DNA from 2 places in the Paenibacillus sp. Marseille-P2973 genome. Region 1 is predicted to be linked to the other one. Evidence: predicted binding sites of a transcription regulator. Region 1 holds the regulator's gene; the other holds the start of a gene.

Region 1 (5,868 bases):
GCCTTTTCCTTATAAAATAGCTGCCACACCAATTCATTGTTGTAGATACCCGGCATAAGCCGCACGACTTCAATACCGGGATATTGATCATGTATGATTGTACGGACTTGGCTTTCCGATACGCCCTCGGACAGCGGCTTTACTTCAGCCTGCCCGCCCTCCGGCAGCCAGACCATGATCTCTTGTCCGTCTGCATCCTTGCCTTCCACTACCCAGCATACTTTGTCCCAGACCGATTTCCACACTTTTTCGGCTTCGGTCAGTCCGGTTTCCTGTCTGGCCCGTTGAACGGCTTCATTCTCTCCTTGCCATATATCCTCGTGGACATACAGATAAAAGCGGTGAAGGCCAATGAGCACCAGCACCAAAATCACAATGGAGAGCAGGATCCATTTGGTTCTGTTCTTCAACCTACTCTTCCTTTCCCCGATGCCGGCTTATTCCGGTTTCTCTTTCATACCCTGCGGCATGTTATCGGCCTAACAGGCCCTCAAAGGCAGCCTGGGCTTCAAACCGGACCTTCTCCTCGTCAAGTGTCAGACAAGCTCCGTGCTTAACTACCTGCTTACCGTTCACCCAAACATGCTCGACATCCTTCGAACCCGCCGAGTAAACGGCATGGGAAATATAATCCGTCCGTGGCAAGAAATGGGCTTGCTCTGTATTCAGCGCGATGAAGTCCGCCTTCATGCCCGCGGCCAGCCTGCCCGTGTCTTGAAGGAAGAGCGATTTCGCACCGTATTCCGTACCCATTCTGAGCGCTTCCGCGGCCGGAACCGCGGTCGGGTCGCCCGAGACTCCTTTGTGAATAAGAGCTGCCAGGCGGATTTCCTCGAACATATCTAGGTTATTATTGCTTGCTGGTCCGTCTGTGCCCAATGATACGGTTACGCCCGCTTTAAGCAGGTCCGGTACGCGGGCAACTCCACTTGCCAGTTTGAGATTGCTGCCCGGGTTATGGGAAACGGCCACATTGTGCGCCGCCAAAATTTCGATCTCCTCATCCGTCAAATGCACAGCATGTGCCAAAAGTGCCGGACGGCTGAACAATCCCAGGTTTAACAAATGCTGAACCGGACGCAATCCGTAATCCGCTACGTTCTGCTCGACCTCGGCCCGTGTTTCCGACATATGCGTATGCAGCGGCAGATTCAGGTCATGTGCCGCCTGAACGATCTTCTCGATATAATCCGGCGGACAGGTATAAGGCGAGTGCGGCGACATCATCGTCGTAATCCGCCCGTCCGCTTTACCATGCCAATTACGGGCAAAAGCCACCGCCTCATCCAGCTTATGCTGCTGAACGTCAGGCGGGCATAGCCCGATGACTCCGCGCGTCAGTACCGCCCGGATCCCCGATTGCTCGACAACGGAAGCCACTTGGTCCATGTGATCGTACATATCCAGGAAGGTCGTTGTTCCGCCTTTCAGCATTTCCAGAACGGACAATGCTGTGCCGCGGTAGACATCCTCCCCGGTAAATTTAGCTTCCATCGGCCACATTTTTTCCTGCAGCCAGGTTTGAAGCACCATGTCATCCCCATAACCGCGAAGCAAAGACATGGCGGCATGACCATGGGTATTGACGAGTCCCGGCAAGAAGAGCAGGCCTTTACCGTCGAAGGTTTCGGCGCCCTCCACGCCTTCTTCCGGGCGCTGTTCGCCTATATAAGTAATCGTGCTGCCTTCTACCAGCATATATCCGCGAATGACCGGCTTCTCCCGGTCCGGCACGGCGAAGGTTCCGTCTTTAATCAACCATTTCCGATTCATGTTCCGAATGTTCCTTTCCTCCGTTCAAATAATAAGCAAGACTCATCAAGTCGGTTGTGAAATCGGCCGCATGCACCCGCACCTCAGAAGGCACCTTAAGGATCGTGGGCGCAAAATTCAAGATAGCCCCAATTCCAGCGGCCACAAGCTGGTCGGCTACTCGCTGGGCTTCCGGTGCGGGAACCGTAATAATTCCGATCCGGATCTGATTGCCTCTTACCGTATCCACCAGATCTTCGATCGGTTGAATCGTGATATTGTTGATCTGGGTACCGATTTTACCAGGGGATGCGTCGAATACGGCGACGATTTTCATATTGTCCTTCAAATAAGCGTTGTAATTCGACAATGCTTGTCCGAGATTACCGGCTCCGATCAAAGCCACGTTGATCTGCTGGTCCAAGTTCAGAATCTGGCGGATTTTCTCGATCAGATAGGAGACGTCATATCCGATCCCCTTCCGGCCAAAGTCGCCGAAATAAGCTAGGTCCTTACGGATTTGCGCCGGATTGAGATCCAGCTTTTGTCCAAGCTCCTGAGAAGAAACCGTCGGGACCTCCCGGCGGCTCAGTTCATTAAGAAAACGTAAATACACCGGCAATCTGCGTACTACGGCGTCAGAAATTTTTTCCGATTTCATTTGGTTATCCCCCTAATAGGCGCGATTTGAAGAACGTTTATTGTTCCTCTGCGTTCAGCCATTCCGAAATTCGCGGAACCATCTGCCCGAGCGGCATATGCTCCATTTTCGGTCCGGGCAAAGAATATAAAAAGTATTTCCCGTAGTAAGATTCCAAGATGCGTGTATCGTAAACAACCACGATCCCGCGGTCCTGCGAAGACCGGACCAGACGTCCGAAGCCCTGCTTGAACCGAATGACGGCTTGCGGAACGGACAGCTTCATGAACGGGTTCTTCTTCTGCTGCTGCAGCCGTTCGCTCTTTGCCTCCACAAGCGGGTGGTTGGGCGGCTGAAAAGGCAGACGGACGATAGCGAGACTCGTCAAAGCTTCCCCCGGAATGTCCACGCCTTCCCAGAAGCTGCTCGTTCCGAGCAGCACCGAAGCATGTTGTCCCTGGAAGCGACGGGTCAGCTTGGTCCGGCTTCCGCTATCCATTCCCTGCCCGATCACGGTAATTCCTTGTCCGGCCAGCTGCTCCTTCAAAGGATCATATACCTGCCTCAGCATCCGGTACGATGTAAACAGGACCATCATACGGCCCTTCGTTACCACCGCTGTGTCGGCAAGGGACTGAACCAGAGTAGCCACGAAATGATCGTCGCCTACACTTCCCTTTACGCTTGGAAAGTCCCGCGGAATGACCAGCAGCGCCTGTTCCCGGTAATTGAACGGGGAAGGCAGCATCGAAGTAATCAGTCTGTCCTCCGCCGCGGCTTCGGTTAATCCAAGCTGATCTATCATATACTGGAACGATTTGTCGACCGACAACGTAGCCGAGGTCATGACTACACTTTTCTTTTTGTCGAAGAAATAACCCTTCAATTGCGCGCTCACGTCGATCGGAACCGCGAAAATTTGCAGGGACCGGCTACGGTAATTACCGTTTCCTTCTATCCAGTATACCGTATTCTCGTCCTCCAGCTTAATAAAAAATCGCAGCGCGTCGCGTTCGGTTCCGAGATCCTTCAAGAGTCCGCTAATATCGGTGATCAGGCTCTCATAGCCGTAATCATGGTCGTCTTCCTTAAGCTCGTTGATCATCCGCTCGCCTTTGCGGAGAACGTCGCCCATAGCCACAAAAATTTGATTCTCCAGCGCGGTAAGCGTATCCCACGCCTTCGGTTTCTTTTGCGGCAGCAAGCGCAGCACAAACTGTCCAGGATCCCCTGGCGCTGCATCGCTGCGTTCAGGCATCAGCGTAAACATCAGCTCGGCCAGCCGATCCCAGTTCTCCTTCACATCCACAAGGGTCGGGTACAATCCGTCAATAACCGAACACCATTCCGCAGATTTCTCACTTCCCGATTGCTGCAGCATACTGCGCAGATTCGGGAATTGTCCGGTTTTACTATCCTTAAACAGCCGGGTGAGCGTATGGACAACGGTAAAATACTTCATTTGAAGTCCCAAATGCTTGCCTGCCACTTCTTCCAAATGATGCGCTTCGTCAATTACCAGACGTTCGTATCCAGGCAGCAGCTGGTGGCCGGCTTGAATATCGGTGAACAGCTTGGAATGGTTCGTAATGACCACATCGGCAACACCCGCTTCATGCTTGGCCTTGTGATAGTAACATTTGCGGAACCACGGGCAAGAGCGGCCAAGGCACGAGTCCGATTCACTCGCCACCGTTTCCCAAAAATCTCCACCGCGGTTTCCAAGGTTCAGCTCCTCGTCGTCGCCCGTCTCCGTATGGGCCAGCCATACGATCATCTGGGCGGCCGTCATCACCTCTTCTTTAGGTGTCGCAAAGTCTCTTCTATTAATTTTATGTTCAAATTTGCGCAAACACAAATAATGCTGTCTTCCCTTGAATACAGCTGCGCTGAACGGAAAAGGCACGACCTCCGTCAACAGGGGCACATCCCTTTCCCTCAGCTGCTCCTGGAGGTTGATCGTATGCGTGCTGACCATTACCTTCTCATCATTCTTCACGCTGTGGTAAATAGCCGGAAGCAAATATCCGAGCGATTTACCCGTTCCGGTCCCCGCCTCGATCAGCAAGTGCTTATCTTCGTCAAAAGCCTGGGTCACCTCGTTCAGCATCAGGTTCTGTGCTTCGCGCTCCTCATAATCGGGCAGCTTGGCGCGCAGCTTCTCCCGGACCTGCTCCATGAATTGCTCAAAGGAAACATCGCGAAGCGGATTGCCAAGCATGGAGTTTCTGGCAGGCTCGATGTCCATCCAGTCCTCCACCTGCAGCGCAAACTGCCGGTAATACGTATAACCGTCAGGGCTCTGATCGGCCTCCCGTTCTTTTTCCTGAAGCATGGCATCAAAAAACCAGCCCAGATCGCTGTCTTCTCCGGCAAAAAGGTCTGACAACCTTTGCAAGACAATCAGCGGCAAATCGGCCAGTTCCTCGAGACATTTCAAGAAAATGAGCGCGGTCGCCAAAGCATCGCTATCCGCCTGGTGGGGCCGGTCATGCTCAACCCCGAACTCGGATGCGACCATTCCCAACTGATAAGTGGTCAACGAAGGGAAAAATATTTTCAAAAAATCCATCGTATCGAGAATGCGTCCCGTAAAAGGCAGATACCCGGTTTTATCGAGCGCACTCTGCAAATAATTAAAGTCGAAGGCGACGTTATGTCCCACAAGAACGGCGTCGTCAAGTAGCGGCACCATTTCCATCATGACTTCGTCCAGATCCGGCGCATCCTTGACATCGTCTTCCGAAATTCCCGTAAGTCCCGTAATAAAGGGAGGTATGGGTATTCCCGGCTTCACATAGGAACTATAGACCCGGGATACTTTCAAATCTTCATCTATAATGGCAAGCCCTGCTTGAATAATTTCATCAGAGGACTGGTTCCCCGTCGTTTCAAAATCGAGTACGGCATATTTCATGAGTTCCAAAGTCCCTTTCGTTCCAGTCTCTTTTACAGCATAACAGAAGTAAGCCGTTTTGAAAATTCCGGTGTAGACGGTATCCCCGGCAATGCGGACACAATAAAGAGCGATGCTCCCCCATTGAAAGGGGACATGCACCGCTCTTCTGAATCATGGCTTTTGTAACTCAGGTGACCGGATTACATTACAGCAGCGACGTCAATTCGTTTCCGTACTGGAGCTTCCCGGAGCTCTTCATACAGGCTTCCAGATTGGCCAAAGGCTCGGGCAGCGAAGGATCATGATAATGGGCCAAAGTAAAATATTCCTTCGCTTTCGTGCGCACGCCTTGCCGGGCTTCAATGCAGCCGAGCGCGTTATAAATAATCGAACGAAGTCGTTTACTTCCGGAACCATCCAGCACTTTCCAGAAATGAGCAACCGCTTCTCCAAACTGTTCCAGATGCATATGGCACATCGCCAAATAGGTTCGAACCACCGTGCTTTCTGGATAGGTTTCCAAAGAAATCTCAAACTGAGGCAATGCCTGGGAAAACATTAAAAGTTTATAATACCC
Region 2 (5,868 bases), on a different contig from region 1:
TGATTTCCTTCGGATACGCCTGCAACCATTTCATTCCACTTTCTCTCCCCTCTGCCAAGCCTTTATCCCTATAATTATGTACAAGAAAATAACAAAGGGAGCCCGATTCGGCCCCCTGTTACCGTCACTTTTTATAGTGATTGCAAGTATTTGCAGCCCAGATTACCATAGTATCGCCTAAATAGTCCGGATTTCGCAAGCACATTTATTGACGCTTTACATCAACAACGGTCGAGAAAAAGACAGCCCCTCCGCCCATGTCGGCGAGCCGGTCCGGCGTAAGGGCATTGGCGCGGCGACGCTGCCCGTCCCGCCCCCACCATAGACCTTGGCTGACTACCGTGCCCGGCAGCATTTTGTCGGTTACGTTTGCTTTGATCTGATAGCTGCCCCGGTCGTTCCAGACGATAACATCATCGCCGTCTTCAATGCCGCGCGCGGCCGCATCCTGCGGGTGAATTTGCAGCAGTGGGCTTTTCTCCAGCTTCGTCAGCTTCTCGACATTGCCGAAGGTGGAATTCAGAAAGCTGTGATTCGGCGGCGATACGAACATCAGCGGATATGGACTACCCTCTCCAGGACGATTTACTCCGTCATATCCCTCGTAAAGCGGGATGTATGTCGGGAGCGGCGGAAGTCCGGCGTCCGCCATCCGGGCTGAGTATAGCTCGATCTTCCCCGAAGGCGTCGTCAGAGCATCCAGATATCTCTGCTGATGCGCCATGTTCAGCTTCATCGCCCGGTTCTCCTGCAAGCCTTCCAGAGAGATCCCCTCCAGATAAGGATTGTCCGGATAATTCAGCGCTTGCCGGATCATCTCCTCTTCCGTCTCCTGAAACGCTTCTTCCCCGAAGCCCATAGCCGCGGCCAGCAGCCGGAACACTTCCACATTGCTTTTGCTCTCGCCCTGAACCGGAATGACCGGTTCCTGAAGCTGGACATAATGATGCCAATAAGAAACATACAAATCCGTATTTTCAAAAGACGATGTCGCCGGTAGCACGATGTCCGCATATTTGGCCGTATCGGTCAGGAATAAATCATGAACTACTGTGAATAGATCTTCCCTGCGCAAGCCCTGTTCGACCTTGCCCGTATCCGGCGCCACCACAGCCGGGTTCGAGCAGTAAACAAACAGCGAACGGATCGGCGGATCAAGCGTGAGCAACGCCTCCCCGATGCGGTTCATATTGATGGTGCGGACCTGGTCATCCGACCTTAAGTCCGGGCGCTCCAACGCATCCGAATTCATATTGGCGTAAGCGCCGTTCGACTTGAACGCTCCGCCGCCCGGAACGAGCCACTGCCCGGTCAAAGCCGGCAGGCAGCTAATCGTACGGATCGCCATTCCGCCATTATCATGGTGTTGAAGCCCGTTGCCCATATGAATATAAGCGGGCGAAGTCTCCGCATACATGATTGCGAGGGCTTCGATATCCTCGGCAGGAACCCCCGTAATTGCCGAAACATGAAGTGGCGTATAGGTTTTCACATGCTCGCGAAGCTCCTCATGACCCAAGGTATACCGTTCAAGGAACTCTTCGTTCACCAATCCCCGCGCAAACAGCACATGCATCATACCTAGCGCCAACGCACTGTCCGTCCCGGGATATAGCGGGATGAACCAATCGGCTCTTTGGCCGGTACGGTTGCGGTGAACGTCGATGACTACGAGCTTCGCCCCCTGCTTCCGGGCCTTTTCAATCAGGGCGACCTGGTGCATATTCGTGCTGACGATATTGCCGCCCCACACAATAATCAGCTTTGCCTTCAACGTTTCTTCCGGGCTGGTACCGCCGCCAAAGCCCATCGTGTATTCCCAGCCGGCACTCCCCGCAGCCGTGCAGATCGCCCGCTGCAGTTTGGATGCGCCCAACCGGTTGAAGAATCGCCGGTCCATTCCCTCGACGCTAAGAATCCCCATATTTCCGTAAAAGTTGTACGGCAGGATCGATTCGGGACCATGCTCTCGGGTCAGTTCCTGAAATCGCCCTGCGATTTCAGCTATGGCTTCATCCCAGGTAATCCGTTCGAATTTCCCCTCTCCCTTAGCGCCGATGCGCTTCATAGGGTACAGCACCCGTTCAGGATGATAGACCCGCTCAGCCATATTACGCACCTTATTGCAGATCGCTCCCTGCGTAATCGGATGGTCGGGATTTCCCGTCACCTTCACGATCTTTCCGTTCTCTTTATGCAGCAGTAAACCGCAGGTATCCGGGCAATCAAGCGGACACACCGCGGGAAATATTCCGTTCTCTTCATGAATCATTGCGAGCTTCCCTCCCTATCTAAGTAATTGTAGAAAAAAGCCCAATCCTTGTCTACAGGCAAGGTGGAGCCGCCGTCTTTCCGACAAACGTGTAAGACGAAAAAGGCCGCTCTTCGCGAACGAAGACGCAGCCTTTAGACCGTTTAATACCGAAGTATATTACTATGAAGTTACAGCCTTGAGCCGGCTGCTTAAGGAAAGAGCATCGGACCGGAAGATGGGGCCGAAGCATTAGCCGAAGCATTGACTGGAGCATTGGCTGGTACATTGGTTGGTCCATTATTCGATACATTGGCCGAATTCACCTGTTTTCCCGTTAATGTCGTTCCTGCACCGTTGTCTTTTAAATAGGCCGTCCAGTAAGCACCGGCAACAAACAATGCGCCGCCCACGAGGTTCCCCAACCATACCGGAACAAAATTTCTGAAGTAATCTCCCCAGGAGAAGTAGCCTTCAAAGATGGCAGCCGGAATCAGGAACATATTTGCTACGACGTGCTGAAACCCGATTGCAACGAAAGCCATCGTCGGGAACCAGATCCCGAGAATTTTCCCGCTCATATTATCTGCACCATAAGACAGCCATACGGCAAGGGCCACGAGCCAGTTACAGCCGATCCCCGATATGAAAGCCTGCAAAAAGCTGTCATCCAGCTTATGCCCGGCCATATCAACCAGTTTATCCAAGTATACGCCGCTGGAGGTCAGCCCTACGACATGTCCGAAAAAGTAAGCGACGAACAACGCGCCTACAAAGTTACTTATAGTGATGAGGACCAGGTTTTTGCACATCTCACCCGTCGTAATCCGTTTCGCCAGCCGCGATAACGGCACGGCCATCATGTTTCCTGTTAGTAGCTCTCCACCGGCGAGAAGCACCAGGATCAGACCGATCGGGAATACCGCTGCGCCGATAAAAGAAGCGATGCTGCCCCATTCTTTCGGAGCGCCGGCTATAACGCGAATATCCAGCAAAAATCCGAGGGCGATAAAGGCCCCGCCTAAAAACCCAAGAATCAAAACCGTCAGCAAAGGATTGTGCGCCTTCTTGATGCCCATTTCGACCGTCACTTTCGCAATTTGATCAGGTTTATTGTAAGCCATGATTCATTCTCCTTTAGGACTATGTTTGTAAACTCTCCTACTCCGCCTTAATTGTAACTTGGGTATTTCAATCCTTAAGTAACATAAGTCACGACATGGCCTCATAAAGTGAAGAATTTCACACAAATATGTAAAAAAGAAAAAGCCGGCAGAATGATAATTCTGCTGGCGAAGAGAGAGTCTAGCATGGGGTTAATTCTGATTTGATCAGCTTCGATCCAGGTCCGGTGTTACGCCTGAACCGTTTCTCTTACCGGTACTTCCGGCAGCGCCCCAAGGCCTGCGCTGTTCAAGAAGTTCCAAGGCTTGTTGTAATGAGGCTGGAAGAAGAAATCGACGAACGCCAGCTCTTCCATCTTCATGCCGTTTTGGATGCAAACCGAAATGGTGTTGATCGACTGCGTCAAATCGACCTTCGACATGATTTGAGCGCCCAGAATGCGTCTGGTTTCTTTTTCATAGACCACTTTCAGCATTACCGGCTCATGGGTCGGCATAAATTCAGGACGATAGTTATCCGTAATGATGACCGCTTCCGCTTCAATACCGGCATCTTTAGCGGCCGTTTCCGTCATCCCGGTTCCTGCGATATTATCCTCGTAGATTTTGATACCCGAGGTTCCTTGAGTCCCCATATATCTAACCGTTGGGGCCACCAGATTACGGGCGACCAAAGTTCCCATCCGGACAGCGTTGGTAGCGAGTGGAATATAGGCATGCTTTTTCGTCGGATTGTAGAAGACCGCGCAGCTGTCGCCTGCCGCATACACATCCGGCGTACTGGTCCGCATATATTCATCCACAATAATCGCGCCGTTCGTGAGCATGTCGACTTGCCCTTTCAACAGGTCCGTATTCGGACGGAACCCGATGCACATAATGACCAGATCCGCATCGTACTGACCGCGGTCCGTTACTACCTGGCCCACTTTGCCGTGCTCACCTGTGAATTTCGTCACTTTCTCGCCCAAGGCAAGAGTAATTCCATGCTCACGGAGCGATGCTTCGATTTTATCCGTATACTCGGCATCCAGATACTTGCTCAAGATACGGTCTTCCGCATCGATCAAAGTCACCTGCTTGCCGTTCAGTTGGAACGCTTCGACCAGCTCTACTCCGATATAGCCTGCACCAACCACGACGATGTTTTTAGCTTGCTCGGCCTTTTCGATAATGGTGTTCGAATGATTGAAGTTTTTCGAGAGCAGAATGTTCTCCAGCTCGATGCCTTCGAACTTCGGAATGATCGGCCACGAGCCTGTCGTCACGATCAACTTATCGAATGTATCAGTCAACTCTTCGCCGGTCTCCAGGTTGCGGGCCTTCAGCGTTTTTGCCGCCGTATCCACCGCAGTTACCTCATGGCGCATCTTCGTGTTCACGCCCAGTTCAGCCAATTGTGCCGGCGACGAATAGAACAGGCCTTGCGGGTCTTTCACCATGCCGCCGACATATAAAGCAATGCCGCACGACAGGAAGGAGATGTTGTCATTGCGCTCGTATACCGTAATTTCCGCCTCCGGATAAAGCTTTGCTGTATTTACAATGGCTGCTGTTCCTGCGTGAGTACATCCGATAACTGCTACTTTCATGATTTCTTCCTCCTCGAATCCCCTGTATTGTTTTATTTAATAAGTTTGTAATCGTTAGGGGTATTATTTGTGAAATTAGTCACTTTAAATTTGTTGTGATTGTGAATTTGTTCACCTGATACTCTTATTATAGTGTGACATTTTTCACATTGCAAGTAGCAAACCGCCATTTCAAAAAATATTCACAATTTTAAATATTTTTGGAGGGCTGGCTGATGATATTGTCCCTTTGTCCACCTTTTGAACGGACATTTTAACGTTTTGTCCTTCTGAGGCGCACAATTAGGGGGCTTACTAAGTTTAATGGTGGTTTATTGGCTGTTCATTGGCTCAGGTTTATTATTATTTCTAGCTTTACCCGATATCATGAGTTGAACTTTGTATTTATTTCATTTCATTCGGTTGACGAACGCAAAAAACCGCTCGGCCGAAGCCGAACGGTTCTCAGGTTTATTTGGAAGAAGCGGACCGCGCGCCGGCTGTCCGCATCAGCCACAGGAAGTACGGCGCGCCGAGCAAAGCCACGACCAAGCCGGACGGAATTTCTTTTGGCGCGAGCAGCACGCGGCCGACGATATCCGCAAGCACCAGGAACACGGCCCCGAGCAGGGCCGAGAGCAAGGTCAGCTTGCGATTCGAGTTCGGCACGAGCAGCCGGGCCGCATGCGGCGCCAGCAGGCCGACGAAGCCGACGGTGCCGACCGTCGCCACGGCCGAAGCGGCGAGCGCCGCGCCAAGCAGGCCGCCGAGCATGCGCGTCCGCTCGGCGGAGACGCCGAGGTTGATCGCCGAGGCGTCGCCAAGGGCGAGCAGATCAAGGCGGCGGGCCAGCCACCAGGCGAGCGGCAGCAGCACGAGCGGCCAGGCGAACAGCCAGCCGAGGTCGTCCCAGCCCCGGGCA

The links. The regulator Rex, encoded in region 1, represses fermentation and respiration genes when NADH is low (regulators of the CRP and FNR family bind a similar motif). The targets are predictions, from matches to a motif close to TTGTGAAATATTTCACAA.
Region 2: the regulator Rex is predicted to act here: its motif matches at 3,482-3,499, upstream of KB559_RS14875 (formate/nitrite transporter family protein).

What each region holds. Positions count from the first base shown of each region.
Region 1 covers NZ_JAGQEH010000002.1:578,325-584,192, forward strand. Annotated here, with positions in the region: gene KB559_RS06220 (cell wall elongation regulator TseB-like domain-containing protein) at 1-410, opposite strand, end outside; gene KB559_RS06225 (amidohydrolase) at 472-1,773, opposite strand; gene KB559_RS06230 (redox-sensing transcriptional repressor Rex) at 1,751-2,413, opposite strand; gene dinG (ATP-dependent DNA helicase DinG) at 2,451-5,309, opposite strand; gene KB559_RS06240 (tetratricopeptide repeat protein) at 5,497-5,868, opposite strand, start outside.
Region 2 covers NZ_JAGQEH010000006.1:221,272-227,139, forward strand. Annotated here, with positions in the region: gene KB559_RS14865 (MFS transporter) at 1-34, opposite strand, end outside; gene KB559_RS14870 (molybdopterin-containing oxidoreductase family protein) at 206-2,272, opposite strand; gene KB559_RS14875 (formate/nitrite transporter family protein) at 2,464-3,375, opposite strand; gene KB559_RS14880 (FAD-dependent oxidoreductase) at 3,606-4,967, opposite strand; gene KB559_RS14885 (iron ABC transporter permease) at 5,418-5,868, opposite strand, start outside.